DNA from 3 places in the Sphingomonas sorbitolis genome. Region 2 is predicted to be linked to each of the others. Evidence: riboswitches for the same ligand, from Rfam matches in the RefSeq annotation. Region 2 holds a riboswitch; each other region holds the start of a gene.

Region 1 (5,946 bases), on a different contig from region 2:
GCCGCCACCCCGGCGAAGGCCGGGGCCCAATTGGGGGACGATCGTGACGGCGTGCAGCGCTCCATTATTTCCGCCATTCCAATTGGGACCCGGCCTCCGCCGGGGTGGCTTTGGTATGGGTGTCGCATCACAGCCCGGCCCTGATCGCGGCGAGGCGTTCTAGCGCGGGTGGAATGGTCGGGCCGCCGCAGTTGATCAGGACGCGGGGGAAGACGGCTTGCGGCGTGGTCGGCAACAGGCGGTGACGCAGTGCGGTGCCGCGGCTGGCGCGTTCGGGGGCGATCACGATGGCCGGCGGTTGCGTCACGATCGTCTCCGCGGACAGCGTGCCGGTATGCGTCAGGCCATAGCTCGCGGCGGCGTTGCGGAAGCCGACGCGGGTCATCATCTCGTTCAGCAACGTGCTCCCCCCGGTTGCGAGATCGCCGCTGATATAGAGCAGAGCGCTGGGCGGCATGTCATCCTTGGGCCCATCCTTGCGACTCCAGCGCGCCACCGCGCGATCGATATCGGTGTTGATCCGCGCGCCACCCGCGGGCGCACCGACCGCGTCGGCGATCTGCTTCATCTGTGCCTGGCTCTCCTCGATCGAGTCCGGGATGCCGAGCAGCAATGTCTTCAGCCCGGCCCGCGCGTAGGCCGCCTGGGTCGCCGGCGGCGTATACGTGCTGGCGATGACGAGATCGGGGTGGAGCGCGATCACCTCCTCGGCGGTCCCGGCGATGCCGCGAAACCGGCGCGCGACGGCGAGCGGGATCGAGGTCGCGGACGGGTCCTGCGAATAATGGCTGATCCCGGCGATCCGCGATGCGGGCAGGATCCGGACCAGCACCGAATCCACGCACGGATTGGTCGAGACGATCCCCCCGCCGCCGCCCGCGCCCGGGGATTGCGCGCAGCCCCCGAGCAGGAGCGCGAGGAGGATCGCCCCGCGCCTCACTTCAGCCGCAACCGCACGCCGCCATACGCCGCGCGACCGTAATTGCCGTAGCCCGCGATCGTCTCGTACCGCGAGTCGGTGAGGTTATCGACGCGGCCGTACAGCGCGATCCGGTCGGTAATCGGCATTTCCGCGCGGACACCCGCCAGCGCATAGCCGTCGAGCCGCACGGTGTTGGCGGCGTCGTCGAAGCTGTCGCCGACCATCGTCACGGTGCCGCCGACCGACAGTCCGAACGCGAACCGGTAATCGGCGTCGACGCTCGCGGTCTGCTTGGGACGGCGCGCGAGGTCGTTGCCGAAATCGCTGCCGATCGAGCGGTTCTCGGTGTCGATATAGCTGTAGTTCGCGGTCAGCGTCAGCGCGTCGACCGGGCGCAGCGCCAAGGTGAACTCGACGCCGTCCGCCTCGGCGCGGGCGATATTGTCGTAGACGCCGAACGGGCGGTCGACGCAGATCGAACCGGCGTTCGTCTGCTCCGCCGGGCTGCAATCGCGGAAGTCGATCTGGTTGCGCGTACGGCGGTTGAAATAGGTCACGCCTGCGCGGACCCGGTTGGCGAGGAACGCCTGCTCGACCCCGACGTCGAAGTTGCGCGCGGTCTCCGGATCGAGGCCGCGGTTCCCGTAGTCGGAGAAGAGCTGGTACAACGTCGGCGCCTTGAAGCCTTCGCCATAGCTTGCGCGGATTGTCGTGCCGGTGCGCAATGCCAGCGCGGCGTTCGCGCCGAACGTGGTGTGGCTGCCAAAATCGTCGTGATCGTCGTTGCGGACGCCGCCGGTGATCGTGAGGATGTCGAGCGGCTTGACGATCAGCTGGCCGTAGACGCTGGTTATCCCGGTATCCGCGAAGGTGAAGCCGTCATTGAAACGGCTGTTCTCGCGCTCAACTCCGGCGACCACGCGGACCTGGTCGAGCGGGCGGAAGTCGCCTTGGTATTCGTAGCGTTCGCTGCGGCCGCGACCGATGAAGGTTGGATCGCTGCCGAAGCTCGGGTCGTAATTGTCACGGTTGATGTCGGCGATCGTGAACGCGACGCGGTTGTTAATCCGCCCGTCAGCGAAGTTCGCGTGCAGCCCTGCGTAACCGTATGCCTCGCGCGTCTTCGAATATTCGGGCGTGTCGGCGAGCACGTAATCGGGGGCCGGGAAGCCGTCGATCTCGACGCGGCTGTCGGCGAAATAGCCGCGCAGGTCGAGGCCGATTCTCGGCGCGAACTCGACGCCCACTCGTCCGGTCGCGCCATATTGGCGATAGCCGTCGCGCTCGGTGCCACTGGCGGCGGACGAGATGCCGTCGGTGCGCAGATAGCCGCCGGTCAGCGAGCCCGACACCGGACCGGACTTGCCCGAGACGCCCGCGCTCGCGAACACGCTGTCGGCATAGCCATATTCGGCGTTGGCACGCGCTTGAATGCCTTGTGTCGGCGCAGCGGTAATGATGTTGACGACGCCGCCGATCGCCTGGCTGCCCCATGGCACCGAGTTCGGCCCGCGTAGAACTTCAATCCGCTCGACCGAGCTCGACAGGAGGTTGCCGAAGTTGAAGCCGCCGCCGGTCGACGAGGGATCGTTGACGCGGACGCCGTCGATCACGACGAGCGTCTGGTCCGCCTCGGCGCCGCGGATACGGACGCTGGTCAGCGCGCCGATGGTGCCATTGCGCGTGACGGTGACACCGGGCGTGGTCGCGAGCAGGTCGGACACCACGGTGGTTTGCCGGCGCTCGATCTCGGCGCGGTCGATGACCGTTACTGCCTGGCCGATCTCGCTCAGCGGTTGCGCGGCGCGGGTCGCGGTGACGACGACTTCGGAAGCGTCGGGATCGGGGATGGTCTGGGCAAAAGCAGGCGCTGCGATCGCCGCGGCGCCGAGCAGAAGGAAGAATTTCGTCATGGGTACGTCCTAAGCAGAACCGCCTGCGACCATTCGCGGGGCGGCCAGACGTCTCTCGCTCGAGGAAACCCGGCTGGACCGGAGCACTCGTCCGCGCCGGACACCCGCCCGCGCAGTGGATCGACCGTGAAAGGCAGGTCTCCTGGCTTCCGGGTCATCGCGCCCACCCCGCCTTCCCAGGTCGAAACCCAGTGGCATATTCGGGGTGGCCGCTATCCGGTCACAGTTGCGGGTACAGCGCCGGTCTTGCGGATTCCCGCGCACCGACTTCCCTTTTGATCCCGTCGCCGGGAACCCTTCACGGGAGTGGCATTAGTCGCACGCCAGACACGGGTCAACGCAGCGCCTACTCATGCTCCCCACCCGGGGCGTGGTTCAGTAGACTCATGGTCTATCGCACCACCCCGGCGAAGGCCGGGGCCCAAGTGGGGAACGGCGATAACCGAGCGCAGTGCCCCGTTATTTCCACCTTTCCAATTGGGCCCCGGCCTTCGCCGGGGTGGTGACTAGTACCAAATGGTGACGTTCCCCGAAATTGTTCTCCCGCGAAGGCGGGAGCCCAGACTGGGTCCCCGCCTTCGCGGGGAAACATGCTGTCTTCGTTTCTCTTGGCAAGCGACGGATCGAATATCAGCGCCCCCCGTAGCGCAGCCCCACCCAGATCGTCCGCGGCGTTGCGCGTTCGACGATGTTCGCGCCGCTGATCCCTGCCTCGACGCGCTCGTTGAGGAAATTCTCCGCCCGAAACTCGGCAACCAGCGAGCCCAGGATCGGCAGCGCGGCATACGCATCCAGCGTCGTCGCGGCCCCAAGCACCCGTGTGTTCTGGTCGTCGTCATACTGCCGGCCGACATGACGCACGGTCAGCGACAGCGCCGCCGCATCGTGCCGCCAGTCGACCGTCCCCGACACCTGGTCGCGCGGGGTCTGCGCCGGTCGCAATCCGTCCAGAGCGGCGGTGATCCCCGAACCCTCGACCTTCGAGTTCGTGTGCGACCACGATGCTTGCACGCCCAGCGGACCCGGTCGATACGACGCATCCAGTTCGAAGCCATGCGCGCGGATCGCGTCGAGATTCTGGCGGACACGGTAGGTGGCGACCCCCGGCAGCACCTGCGGCGGGTTGGTCGTCGTGACGTTGGCGATCGCGTTCTTCAGCCGGTTGTAGAAATAGGTCGCGGCGATGCTCACGCCCGGCGTCGGCGTCAGCGTGACGCCACCCTCGACCCCGGTCAGTCGCTCCGGCGACAGCAACGCGTTCGCCGCGGTCGCGTCGTTGCCGACCCGGAACGGGCGGTACAGTTCGTTGAGCGTCGGCAGTCGCCATCCGCGATAGCCGGCGGCCCGCAGCGTGACCGCCTCGATAGGCTGATACGCGACGCCTGCCCGCCCGGTAGTCTCGCTGCCGTCGCGGTTCGCGTAGCGCAGGTCGGTCAGCGCCGCGCCGGTCGCGAGCGGCCGTTCCGTCAGATAGCCGCCATCGATCGACCACCAATCGACCCGCCCACCTAGGCTGAACGTGAGGTAGCCCGCGACGAGGCTTCCATCGGCGAACACGCCGGTCGTCGTCGTACTCCCGCCAGCTTCCCGCCGCCGCGTCGGCGCCGCGTTGACGAACGTATAGAGCTCCTGCGTCTTGCCGCTCACGTCGCGGATATCCGCGCCCAGCCTGAGCGTGATGCTCTCGCCCAGCGGCGGTGCGATCTCGATCCGCCCGCCAAGCCCTGTCGCCGGCGTATTGTACTGGTTCAGCGACTGGATCGCGGTCGTGCGCGCGGCAGTGATGCTGTTGAAGCTGCTCGCGAACGCGCGCGTCTGCAGATACGCCAGCGCCGAATAGCCCCACGCGCCCCGCCCGATCAGCCGGATGCTCGCATCGGCCCCCTCGCTCTTATTCGCGGTGAAGTCGCTCCCCCGGTCGCGCCGATCGGTGAACGCGCTCGCATTCATCTGCAATTCGGTTTTCGCGCCGATCCCGACGACGGTCCGCAACGCGCCCGACGCCTGCTCGTATGGCGCGGCCCGATCGACGATCCCGCGGCTCTCCGCGACGGTCGGCGTAAAGCCGTCACCGCGCGCGTACGCGCCCGACATGGTCGCAAACCCCGACCCGCGCACCAGCGCCGCCGACCCTTGCGCATCGACCGAATCGCGGCTGCCATAGGCGACGCTGCCCTGGAACGGTGTCAGGTCGTCAGGCGTCGCGCTCTCCAGTTCGACCGTCCCGGCCAGCGCGCCCGGTCCCTGATAGCCGCTGCCACCGCCGCGCGTCACGCGGATGCGCCCTAGCCGCCCCGTCGCATAGGCCGGGAATGCGACCCAGCCGCCGAACGGATCCGCCTGCGGCACGCCGTCGAAGATCAGCAGCGCGCGACTGGAGGCGTTGCCGCCAATCCCGCGCAGCGAAATCCCCTGGCTGGTCGGGTTGGCACTGCGCGAATCCGAACGACGAAACTGCTGCAACCCGGCGACGTCGGCCAGCACGCTCTCCAGCCGGTTGCTCGCATTCGCCTGGATCCGGTCGCGCCCGATCGTGACGATCGAATAGGCGCGGTCGCCGGGTGCGTCGGCCAATCCGCGCCCGGTCACGACGATCTCGGCCGGACTGTCGGCGGCGGGCGGCGGCGGCACGTCGGACTGCGCAAGCACGGCGCCAGGCGACAGCAGGACGCTGGATGACAGGATAGCGGTGGCGGAAATCGAGAAGCGGATCATCCGTGCCGCATGACAGCTTTTCACGATACCGGAAGGTCGGAAACGCCCAGACAGCAAAAAGCCCCGCTAACCCGGAGGTTAGCGGGGCTTTCTATGGTGGGCGTGGCAAGGATTGAACTTGCGACCCCTGCGATGTCAACACAGTGCTCTACCACTGAGCTACACGCCCGCCGGAGCGCTCCACTAGCCGCGCTTATCGCGGGGTGCAAGCGCTCAATGCATGCCGGTGACATTATCCATCTCGAACAGCCGATCGACCTCGGCGACCAGGTCGCGCAGGTGGAACGGCTTCGACAGGACGCGGGCCTGCGGCATCGCCCGCCCGGCCTTCAGGGTGACCGCCGCAAAGCCGGTGATGAACATCACGCGCAGGTCCTTGCACATCTCGCCGGCTTT
Region 2 (5,946 bases):
CGTCAACCGGCACATCGATGGCTGCGTCGCCGAACATGGTCATGGGCGATCACGTCATGTCCGGCCATGCCATGCCGGAGCACGATCCTTCCACCAGCCACGGCAAGATGGAGATGCCCTGCGCGTTCTCGGGGCTCTCGGCGCAGGCGCTCGCGAGCGTCGACGCGACGCTGCTGGTGGCGGCGATCGCGTTCGTCATGGCGATCGGCATCCGCCCCGCCCGCCGGTTGGTGCCAGCCCGCGCGTCCTATCTGCGCCCACCTCTACGCGGCCCACCGATCGCCCTCTAGACCCTCTGACCCGAGCCGCCCGTCCCGAGGGGACGCGGCTCGCCACATTTGCCGGCGCGTGCCGTCACGGTCGCGCGCCTGTCGAAGGCTCCTGCATATGTTTCGTACTCCGCCTCCATTCGGGGCAGCGATGGCCGTCGTCCTCGCCGTTCCCGCCGGCCTCGTCGCACCTCCCGCCGTCGCTCAGACAACCGCCCCTACCCCCGCCCCTACCGACACCGACACGCGCTTCACGATCGGCGAGGTCGTCGTCACCGCGCGGAGCATGGCGCGCTCGACCGAGACGATCCTCACGTCGGTCGACATCCTCGGCGGCGACATCGCGCAGCGCCAGTCGGTCGACAACACATGGGAGCTGTTCGCCCGGCTGCCCGGCGTCGTGCTGACCGATTTCAACCAGGGTACCACCTCGGGCCGCTTCTCGATCCGTGGGTTCAACGGCGAAGGTGAGATCAACGCGGTCAAGCTGATGATCGACGGCATTCCCAGCAACGACAATGCCGGCGGGATGACCGGAATCGACATGGTCTCGCCGCTCGATATCGCCGCGATCGAGCTGGTCCGCGGCACCGCCGATCCGCGCTGGGGGCTGAACGCGATCGCCGGCAGCGCCAACATCCTGACCCGGATCGGCGGAAATTACCTCGACGCGCGGCTGATCGGCGGCGCGTTCGGGACGGTCGACGGCCAGGTCTCGGCCGGGCTCGAACGCGGCGGGTTCAGTCAGAATTACCTGGTCGGATACCGCCGGACCGATGCCTATCGCGATCATGCCGATCTCGACCGCCTCAACCTGGCGGGCAAATGGTTCTATGATTTCGGGTCGACCCGCCTGGGCGCGATCGTCCGCTACTCGACCGCGACCGCCGACGAACCCGGCTATCTGACCGACGCAGACGCCTATACCGACCGCACCCGCTCCTACGCCGTGTCCGCCACCGATGGCGGAACGCGAAGGATCGGCCAATACAGCCTGCATCTCGATTCCGACCTCGCCGACACGCTTGCGTTCAGCGCCAAGGGCTATGCCAGCAGCCTCCACGACGATCGCTATGTCCGCTTTTCCACGAGCGTCCCGCAGCAGCGGCGCCTGACCGAGGAATGGCAATATGGCGCGACCGCCGCGCTGCATTATCATCCCCAGGTCGATTTCCTCCACGGACTGATGATCGAGGCGGGCGGCGACGTGCAGGTGCAGGACAACAAAAGCCTGCGCTGGCTGACCGATCGTCGCACGCTATCCAGCCAGACGCGCGATCAGGATTTCGGGCTGACCGTCTATGGCACCTATCTCCAGGCGGTGATCGAGCCGACCGACTGGCTCAAGATCACGCCCGCCTGGCGGCTCGACCGCGTCGCCGGCGATTTCACCAATCGCCTCGCGGGCACGACCGCGCCGATCAACGATTACGGCACGATCAGCCAGCCCAAGCTGAGCGTCGCGATCACGCCCGTGACCGGCGTCACCGCCTATGCCAATTACGGGCGGACGTTCCAGATCGGTGCAGGCTCGGGTGCCTATCTGGTGCCACCAAGGACCACCGACGTCGCGCCCTCGATCAACGAAGGCTATGAGGCGGGCCTGAAGCTGACCCGCGGCCGCTGGCTCGAAGCCCGCATCGCGCTGTGGCAACAGACTGCGAGCGGCGAACTGAAGCGGCGGCTGAACGATCCGTCGGGCGATGTCGACAATCTCGGCCGGACGCGCCGCCGCGGCATCGATCTGCAGCTCGACCTGAAACCGGTCCGCACCGTCACGCTCTGGGGCAGCTATTCGCACCAGACCGCGCGGATCGTCACGCCCGACCCGGCCACCCCATCACAGGCGGGGAATGCGATCGACCACGTCCCGCAGAACGTCTTTTCGGGCGGGCTCGACGTCACGCCCAACTCGAAGCTCCGGCTGTCGGCGTGGGGCAACGGCCAGTCGAGTTACGAACTCAACCCCGCCAATACCGAGGGACGCTACGGCGATTACGTCGTGCTCAACGCGGAGGTGGCGTACAAGCTGACGCCGACGATCGAGATTTCCGCACAACTGAAGAACCTTGCCAACGCGCGGTACGAATATGTCTGGTACGACGGCACGCAGCGGCTCCACGCACCGGCGGATCCAAGATCGCTGTTCGGTGCGGTCCGGTTGACGCTCTGATGACACGCCGGCCACCGCTGCGCGTGATCGTGCGGCGCATCCACCTCTGGCTGGGGCTGTCGATCGGCGCGCTGTTCGCGTTCGCCGGGCTGACCGGCAGCATCCTCGTCTTCTATCCGGAGATCGACGCGGCGCTCAGCCCGACGTTGCGCGCGATACCGAACGGTGCGCGGCCGGTATCGTGGCAATCGGTCGTCGACACGCTCCACCGCGAGCATCCGGGTCGCACCGGCGCGTGGCGGATCGAAGTCACGACGGATGGCGGCGCGATCCCGGTCCGCTATTATAAGCCCAAGGAAACCACCGGTCGCGACTTCGCGCCCCTGCTTGCCTGGATCGACCCGGTGCGGCTGACGACGATCCGCACCGGCTTCTGGGGCGATACCATCGTCACCTGGATCTACGACCTCCATTACCGGCTGCTACTGGAGAAACCCGGTGGCATCGTCATGGGGATCGCAGGAATCGTCATGCTGCTGATGATCGCCAGCGGGATCTGGGCGTGGTGGCCGCGCCCCGGCGGCTGGTGGCGCGCGCTCCGCTTCAAGCGCGACGCCGCCCCGATCCGGCGGCTGTACGACTGGCACAAGCTGATCGGCGTGGCCGGCGCGATCCTGCTGCTCGTCGTCACCGCGACCGGGGTGATGCTCGACCTCCCCGACCAGACGCGCTCCGTAATCGCCCGCGCCTCACCGCTATATCAGATGCCGCCGCTGATGGTCTTTCCGAACGGAGACCGCCTTCCCGTCGACCAGCTGGTCACTGTCGCCGAGCACCGCTTTCCAGGTGCCGCACTCGCCTGGATCGAAACCCCCGCCTCACCGACCGGCACCACGCGGATCAATCTCGCGCAGGACGGCGAGCCAAGCCGCCGCTTTCCGCGCACCAACGTCTGGCTCGATCCTTATACCGGCGCCATCCTCGCGACCCGCGACGGCCTCGCCAAGACACGCGGCGACATCGTGATGAACTGGCTCCACCCGCTGCACGGCGGCGAGGCGTTCGGGCTGGCAGGGCGCATCCTCGCCTTCATCGCCGGCATCGTGCCGATCGCGCTGTTCGTGACCGGACTATTGCGCTGGCAACGACGGCGACACCCGCAAAGGGCGATTGGCACCCGGCACGAACCCGGCTAGCACAACGCCCGAGCGGCCGGTTCGACCGGTGGCTCGCTAGATCGCGTCGGTGCCCGGAAGGGCTTGATTGGGAATGCGGTGCGGACGGTTCGCCGTCCTATGCCGCGGCTGTCCCTGCAACTGTAAGCGGCGAGCGAAGCGCACGAGCCCTTTTCGCGAGGGCAGCCACTGGGCCGAAAGGCCTGGGAAGGCGGTGCGCCGAGCCTTGACCCGCGAGCCAGGAGACCTGCCGGCGTCTGGTCGCTCTTGTCCCGGTCCAGGGGGTGACCGAGGCACGGTGAACGCCGCTTGCGTGACACTGGCTGAGCGACGACCATGTGGCGGGGGCCGCATCGGCGTCGTGCGTCGGCCGCTCATGGCGTCCGGTCGTCGCATGGCCCGGCCGTTCGCGGCAGGTCCCCGTCCTCGTCGGACGCTGCGGGGCTATTGCATGACGACTTTAACGATTGAGCGACCGACGCGAGTTTCGACACGCAAGCGCATCGGCTGGATGTTCATTGGGCTAATCGTGGCCAACATCGCAGCGTGGTGCTGGGCGTTCTCGCTGTTCCACGCTCAGCCGCTGATGCTCGGCACCGCGCTACTCGCCTGGGGACTCGGCCTGCGCCACGCGGTCGATGCGGACCACATCGCCGCGATCGACAACGTGACACGCAAGCTCATGCAGGACGGCCAGCGGCCGATCGCGGTCGGCTTTTGGTTCGCGATCGGCCATTCGGGGATCGTGCTGATCGCCGCCGTCGCGATCGCGCTCACCGCCAGCGCGCTGTCGCAGTTCGAGGCGTTCAAGCAGGTCGGCGGCGTGGTCGCGACGATGATCTCCGCGCTGTTCCTCTTCACGATCGCCGCGATGAACCTGATCATCCTGCGATCGGTCTGGCGCACCTTCGGCCATGTCCGCGGCGGCGGGACCTATGTCGAGGAGGATCTCGACCTGCTGCTCGGCAACCGCGGGCTGCTTGCGCGGCTGTTCCGGCCAATGTTCCGGCTCGTTACGCGCAGCTGGCACATGGCCCCGCTCGGCTTCCTGTTCGGGCTGGGCTTCGACACCGCCACGGAGGTCGCGATCCTGGGCCTTTCTGCGAGCCAAGCCGCCGACGGTCTCTCGATCGGCATCGTCCTCGTCCTCCCGGTGCTGTTCGCAACCGGCATGGCGCTGGTCGACACCGCGGACGGCGTCGTCATGCTCGGTGCCTATGAATGGGCGTTCGTGAAGCCGATCCGCAAGCTCTACTACAACATCACGATCACGCTGATCTCCGCGATCGTCGCGATAGCGATCGGCGGGATCGAGACGCTCGCGCTGCTTGGCGCAAAGCTCGGCCTGACGGGCGGCATCTGGGATCTGGCAGCCGCACTCGGCGAGAACTTCAACGGCCTGGGCTTCGCGATCATCGGCCTGTTCGTGCTGTGCTGGGTCCTGAGCTTCGCCATCTACCGCTGGAAGCGCTTCGACCAGATCGAGGTCGTGCACGGATAGCTGGCGGCGTGGCGGAAAGTCCTCTAACCCACCCCCGAGGCTCGGTTGCACCGAACCTCATAGATCGCGCCGGTGCCCGAAAGGGCTTGAATGGGAATGCGGTGCGGGAGGAGTCCTCCCAATGCCGCGGCTGTCCCTGCAACTGTAAGCGGTGAGCGAGACGCACACGCCCTTCACGCAAGGGCAGCCACTGGGGAAACCTGGGAAGGCGTACGTCGAGCCTCGACCCGCGAGCCAGGAGACCTGCCAGCGTTATGGTCGCTCTTGCTACGATCCAGGGGATGGTCGCGGCACGGTACTCCGTCTGAGCGACGAACGCGTGCGGCCGAAAGGTCGTGCGTGCGTGTGCTTTAGACGTCGAGGAGAATAGCAATGTCAGACCTGTCGAAGGTCCCCGTCACCATCGTCACCGGCTTCCTGGGCGCCGGCAAGACCACGCTCATCAGCCACCTGATCCGCAACGCCAACGGCCGCCGGCTCGCCGTCGTCGTCAACGAGTTCGGCACTCTGGGGATCGACGGTGACATCCTCAAGGGTTGTGCGATCCCCGATTGCCCGGCCGAAAACGTCGTCGAACTGGCCAATGGCTGCATCTGCTGCACCGTCGCCGACGACTTCATCCCGACCGTCGAGACCCTGCTCGCGCTCGACCCACGGCCCGACCACATCCTGATCGAGACGTCCGGCCTCGCGCTGCCCAAGCCATTGCTGAAGGCGTTCGACTGGCCCGCAATCCGCTCGCGCATCACCGTCGACGGCGTCATCGCGCTCGCCGATGCCGAGGCCGTCGCCGCGGGTCGCTTCGCGCCGGACGTCGCCGCGCTCGACGCCCAGCGCGCCGCCGACCCTAGCGTCGATCACGAAACGCCCCTGTCTGAGGTGTTCGAG
Region 3 (5,946 bases), 210 kb from region 2:
CTGCACGGTCCGCGTCGGGCCCGGCCATATCCGCAGCGACACCAGCGCGGCATAGGGGAGGTCGAACGCCCAGATCTGCCTTCGATCGAACCCGCACAACTCCGCGAGCGCCGCCCGGATCGCGCCGCCGTGCGTCACGACGAGTGTCGAGACCTGCGGCATCGCGGCCAGTGCCTGCGCGACCCGGTCCTGCAACGCGGACCAGCGTTCGCCATCCGGCGGTGGTGACGCATCGGGATCGTCGTAGAATGCGGTCAATTCGGCGGGATCGATTGCCGCCGGGGCCAGCCCGTCCCATGCCCCGAAATCGAGTTCGCGCCAGCGTGGGTCGACCTCGACCGCAACGCCTCGCGGTTCACCGATCGCCGCCGCACAGGCGCGTGCGCGGATCAGATCGGAGGCCTCGATCCGTTCGATCGCAAGACTCTCGGCGCGTGCCATACAGGCGGCAATCCCTCCCTTGGTTACCGGGTCGTCGGTCCGCCCGAGCATTCGCCCCGCCACGTCGGGCGCACCATGCCGCATCAGGTGCAGCATGTACGCGCTCACGCCGCCGAAACGCCCGCCTCGGCGAACGTCGCCATCTCGGCATGCACGGCCAGCGCGGCTCGAATCAGCAATGTTGCGGTCGCAGCGCCGCTGCCCTCGCCCAGCCGCATCCCGAGCGAGAGCAACGGGTCGAGGCCCAATCGCTCAAGCAGAAGACGGTGCCCCGGCTCGGCCGAGACATGTCCGGCAAGGCAATGCGCGAGAATGTCCGGACACGCCGCCGCCAATGTCGCGACCGCCGCACAGCAGATGAACCCATCGAGCATCACCGGCACGCCCGCCTGCCGTGCCGCGACCACCGCGCCCGCGATCGCCGCCAACTCGCGTCCGCCGAGCCGCCGCAAAATCTCGAACGGTGTGGTCAGCGCCTCGCGGTGCAGCGCGAGCCCAGCCTCGACGACCGCGACCTTCCGCGCGATGCCCTCGCCATCGACTCCGGTGCCCGGCCCGACCCAGTCGCTTGCCGACCCGCCGAAGCTCGCCAGGCACAGCGCGGCGGCGGTCGTCGAGTTGCCGATCCCCATCTCGCCGAGTACGACCAAGTCCGGCGCATCCGCTACCGCCGCCGCGCCCGCGTTCAACGCGGCCAGGCACTCGTCCTCCGACATCGCAGGCGCTTGCGTGAAATCCGCCGTCGGTCGATCGAGGTCGAGCGACACGGTCTTAAGTTCAAGGCCCGCCGCCCGCGACAGCGCGTTGATTGCCGCGCCGCCATGCTCGAAATTGGACACCATCTGGGCGGTGACCGAAGCCGAAAACGCACTCACGCCGCGCGCGACGATCCCGTGATTACCCGCAAATACGACCGCGCTGCCACGATCGAGCCGGGGCATCGGGTTGCCCTGCCAGCCGGCCATGAACACCGCTATATCCTCCAGCCGCCCCAGCGAGCCCGGCGGCTTGGTCAGTTCGCCTTGCCGGACGATCGCCGCGGATCGCGCCGCCGCGTCCGCCTGCGGCAAGCCGCGCAAGGCCGCCAGAAACCCGGCGGGCGTCGCGAACGCGGTCATTCGACGACGAAGCCGGCGGGCGGCGTGCGGGTGATGAAATGCCCCTTCACGCCCTGCGGCCATTGCTTGAACGGCACCTGCCCGAACGCGCTCTCACCGTAGAGCCGCGCGTAATCGAGGATCGCGCGCGCGGCGTCTTCGGTCGGTTCGAACCGGCCGAGCACATAGCCGACTTTGGCGGGTGCGCGCAGGTGGATCGTGCAGAAATCCTGGCATGCGAATAGGCACGGCATCTCCTGCACCGCGACGTCGGCATAGGCCGGGTCGCTCTGCTGCACCGTCTTCAGCGCCTGCACGAGCCGCGCGCCGCCGCGCTGGCCCTGCTCGTCGTCGCGCGCATCGGCCGAATGGCGGCACGTGTTGCACGCGACCACCGCGACGCCGTCCTCGGCGGGCTTCAGCATGTCCGTTCCCGAACGGTCGCAGCATTATGTAGATTTGGCATAGGAACCCCTTCGGACAGTCGATCCCGCATTGCACGAAGGGCGAGAGGCGCACGCCTCCAGCCTCCGCGCGACGCGAAGCGATGTCGTCGCTCGGGGTGTTACCCGTCCGTTCGGCGCACCCTGGCCGGACGAAAGACGACCGCGACGGGCAGGTCTCCTGGCTCGCGGGTCAACGCCGTCCGCGCCGCCTTCTCGGGAGTATCCCAATGGCATGAGGCACGATGGCTCGCCGCGTACAGTTGCAGGGGCAGCCGGGTGTTTCCCGTTCCCATTTTCATTTCCCTAAGCGTTGCCGCCTCGGGAAAACCTGTCGCAGGCCGAGCGATACGCGTACGATCGACCGTAGACAAGCAGCCTCTAATCCTCCCCTGACAGGGGAGGTGGCAGCCCGTTTGGGCTGACGGAGGGGTGACCCGCCGTCGTGATCGCAATACCCCTCCGTCTGGCAAGCGCCAGCCACCTCCCCTGCAAGGGGAGGATCAAGAAGTCAGAACTCCACCCCCGCCTGTGCCTTCACGCCCGACCGGAACGGATGCTTTACCTGCGTCATCTCGGTCACCAGATCCGCCAGCTCGATCAACGCATCCGGCGCATTCCGACCTGTCACCACGACATGCGTCATCTCCGGCTTTGCCGCCAACACAGCGAGCACCTCGTCGACCGGCAGATAGTCATACCGCAGCACGATGTTCAGCTCATCCGCGACCACCATCGCATAGGATGAATCGGCAATCATCCGCTTGACCTCGTCCCAAGCCTCGCGCGCCACCGCGATGTCGCGCGCACGATCCTGCGTATCCCAGGTGAACCCCTCCCCCATCGGCTTGAATTCGCACAGGTCCGGGAACGCGTCGAAGATCGCCTTCTCGCCGGTCGCCATCGCGCCCTTGACGAACTGCACCACGCCGACCTTGCGCCCATGCCCGATCATCCGCACCGCCATGCCGAACGCGGCGGTCGACTTGCCCTTGCCCTTGCCGGTGTGGACGATGATCAGCCCCTTCTCGATCGTCTTGCCAGCGACGATCTTATCGTGGACCTCCTTGCGCTTGGCGCTCTTGGCATTCTGCTCGTCGTCGGTCCGCATGATCATGTCCTCTTTTGCTTCCGATGGCGGATCGCGCCGCGCGGCGCTAGAGGACCGAGCATGCTCCGCATCACCGACCTCAAGCTGCCGCTCAACCATGCCGACGAAGCGCTCCCCGCCGCGATCCGCGATCGCCTGCGCGTAACCCCGCGCGACCTGATCCGCTACACGATCGCGAGGCGCGCGCACGATGCGCGCGACAAGATGGACATCCAGCTCGTCTATTCGGTCGACGTCACGCTGAAGAACGAGGACACCGTCCTCACGCGCTTCCGGAAAGATCGCCACGTCCAGCGTACCCCGGACACGGGGTATCGCTTCGTCACCAAGGGCGGCCCGAGCTATACCGGCCCGCGCCCCGTGGTCGTCGGCGCAGGCCCATGCGGCCTGTTTGCCGGGCTCATCCTCGCGCAGATGGGGTTCCGCCCGATCATCCTCGACCGGGGGAAAGTCGTCCGCGAGCGCACCAAGGATACCTGGGGCCTATGGCGCAAGAGCGTCCTCAACCCCGAATCCAACGTCCAGTTCGGCGAGGGCGGCGCCGGCACCTTCTCCGACGGCAAGCTCTGGAGCCAGATCAAGGATCCGCGCCATCTCGGCCGGAAGGTCCTGACCGAGTTCGTGAAGGCCGGCGCGCCGCCGGAAATCCTAACCGAAGCGCACCCGCACATCGGCACGTTCCGGCTCGTCACTATGGTCGAGAGCATGCGCGAGACGATCGAGGCGCTCGGCGGCGAATACCGCTTCTCGACGCGCGTCGACGGTCTCGACATCGTCGAGGACGCCGGCACGCGCCAGCTCCGCGGGCTCCACCTGAGCACCGGCGACTATCTCGAAGCCAACCACGTCGTCTTCGCGGTCGGGCACAGCGCGCGGGACACATTCGAGATGCTGCATGCCAAGGGTGTCCACGTCGAGGCGAAGCCGTTCTCGATCGGTGTCCGCATCGAGCATCCGCAGTCGTGGATCGACGAAGCACGCTTCGGCCCCTGCGCGGGCCATCCGGATCTCGGGGCGGCGGCGTACAGCCTGTCGCACCATTGCAAGAACGGTCGGACCGTCTATAGCTTCTGCATGTGCCCGGGCGGCACCGTCGTCGCAGCGACTTCGGAGGAGGGCCGCGTCGCCACCAATGGCATGAGCCAATATTCGCGCAACGAACGCAACGCGAACTCGGGGATCGTCATCGGCATCGACCCCGAGCGCGATTATCCCGGCCACCCGCTGGCGGGGATCGAACTGCAACGCCACTGGGAATCGCGCGCCTATGTCGCCGGCGGCTCGAACTACAAGGCGCCTGCGCAACGCATTGGCGACCTGCTCGCAGGGCGTGCGTCGACCGCGCTGGGCTCGGTGATCCCGTCGTACAAACCGGGCGTGCATATGACTGATTTGTCGGAATGCCTGCCGGAGTTCGCGATCACCGCGTTGCGCGAGGCATTGCCGGCGTTTGGGCGCGAGATTCCTGGCTATGATCATCCCGATGCGGTGTTGACGGGGGTGGAGACGCGGACCTCGTCGCCGGTTCGGATTACGCGCGGTGATAATTTCGTGAGCCTCAACACCGCGGGATTGTTTCCGGCAGGCGAAGGCGCCGGCTATGCAGGGGGCATCCTTTCCGCCGCAGTCGACGGGATCAAGGTCGCGGAAGCGGTAGCGCTCAGCCTGACTGCGGGACCCTCCGTCCTGTAAGTAAAGCTTGTTTCCCCGCGAAGGCGGGGATCCAGTCTGGGCTCCCGCCTTCGCGGGAGAACAAGGAAGGACGTGGTACCGTACGACCATCGTCGGCACGTGTTCGAAGGGGATAGGCGCCGAAACTAGTCTGGGGCGACGGATACTTCACTTCTTCCGACCAAGCCCCGTCTCGATCAGCCAAGCCCGCGGCAACCCCGTTGGCTTCGCCACCCCGTCGAGCCGTCGCGCACTTACCAGCGCCACGCGCTTCAGGATCATTTGGTCCTTGAACGCATCCATCCCGCCCCCGGTCGGCTTGGCGAGAATGCGCTTCACCACCTCCATTCCCGCGACGACGTGTCCGAACGCCGCATAGCCAGGATAGCCCGCTCGGGCGTCCATCGCCGGTGCCGGACCGACTGTGATGAAAAAATTCCCGCCAGCCGACGCCGGCGTCATCCCGCGCGCCATCGAGATCGTCGCGTCGAGATGCTTGATCCCGGTCATCGCAGTAGTCTCGAGCGGAAATGGCGGCAGGATCCGCCGCGCGTCGGTGCGGATGCCCGCCTGGATGAAGCCGAGCTTCGGCGCGGATTTCTGGCGGCTCGCGCGGTAGAAGTCTGTCCCGTCGAACCGGCCGTCATCGACATAGGCGAGGAAATTCGCCGTCGTCTTGGGCGCATGGCGCGCGTCGAGCGCCAGTAGGATCGGCCCCTCCGACGTGACGATGCGGACGCGTACGATGCCGGGTTTCGGTTCTGCGCGGTTCGGCTTTTGCGCAGATCCCGCCGTAGCGAGCGCCGCAACGGCCATTAGCCCCATCATCACACGCCGCATGTTCGACTACTCACGCCTTTACCGATGAAGGTCGGCTAGCGGTCAGGGTCGGGCGAAGCAAGCGAGGGTGATCAACGGTGTGGTTGCATCGACGGTCGTTGCCGCGCTGAGCACCACCACCCCGGCGCAGGCCGGGGCCCAATTGGGGGACGGCAATAACAAAGGATCGCCCGCCAGCACTGCGGCTTTGCCGATTGGGCCCCGCCCTCCGCCGGGGTGGTAGTACACGCGGCTGAACCGACGCAAACAAAGCCTACCCCTCTTCAAACATACCGCGGGATAGGCCCCCATTGCGGCGTTTGGTCGGGCAGGTCGACCATCGACTCGTCCACGAAACACCAGC

What was found. A riboswitch is a leader RNA that binds a small molecule or an ion and turns the genes downstream of it on or off. The one in region 2 is predicted to bind cobalamin.
Region 1: linked by a shared signal. The riboswitch ahead of U1763_RS08130 (TonB-dependent receptor plug domain-containing protein) and the one ahead of U1763_RS01115 (HoxN/HupN/NixA family nickel/cobalt transporter) in region 2 are both predicted to bind cobalamin.
Region 3: linked by a shared signal. The riboswitch ahead of U1763_RS02015 (DUF1636 domain-containing protein) and the one ahead of U1763_RS01115 (HoxN/HupN/NixA family nickel/cobalt transporter) in region 2 are both predicted to bind cobalamin.

The regions. Positions count from the first base shown of each region.
Region 1 covers NZ_JAXOJS010000002.1:608,514-614,459, forward strand. The annotation lists gene U1763_RS08125 (ABC transporter substrate-binding protein) at 128-940, opposite strand; gene U1763_RS08130 (TonB-dependent receptor plug domain-containing protein) at 937-2,835, opposite strand; cobalamin riboswitch at 2,951-3,149, opposite strand; gene U1763_RS08135 (TonB-dependent receptor) at 3,466-5,550, opposite strand; tRNA gene U1763_RS08140 (tRNA-Val) at 5,645-5,719, opposite strand; gene cpdR (cell cycle two-component system response regulator CpdR) at 5,764-5,946, opposite strand, start outside.
Region 2 covers NZ_JAXOJS010000001.1:269,554-275,499, reverse strand. The annotation lists gene U1763_RS01130 (hypothetical protein) at 1-290, shown strand, start outside; gene U1763_RS01125 (TonB-dependent receptor) at 421-2,442, shown strand; gene U1763_RS01120 (PepSY-associated TM helix domain-containing protein) at 2,442-3,578, shown strand; cobalamin riboswitch at 3,609-3,826, shown strand; gene U1763_RS01115 (HoxN/HupN/NixA family nickel/cobalt transporter) at 4,009-5,058, shown strand; cobalamin riboswitch at 5,112-5,323, shown strand; gene cobW (cobalamin biosynthesis protein CobW) at 5,431-5,946, shown strand, end outside.
Region 3 covers NZ_JAXOJS010000001.1:484,158-490,103, forward strand. The annotation lists gene U1763_RS02005 (histidine phosphatase family protein) at 1-537, opposite strand, end outside; gene cobT (nicotinate-nucleotide--dimethylbenzimidazole phosphoribosyltransferase) at 546-1,559, opposite strand; gene U1763_RS02015 (DUF1636 domain-containing protein) at 1,556-1,963, opposite strand; cobalamin riboswitch at 2,136-2,331, opposite strand; gene cobO (cob(I)yrinic acid a,c-diamide adenosyltransferase) at 2,493-3,098, opposite strand; gene U1763_RS02025 (NAD(P)/FAD-dependent oxidoreductase) at 3,153-4,784, shown strand; gene U1763_RS02030 (peptidylprolyl isomerase) at 4,932-5,603, opposite strand; gene U1763_RS02035 (UBP-type zinc finger domain-containing protein) at 5,867-5,946, opposite strand, start outside.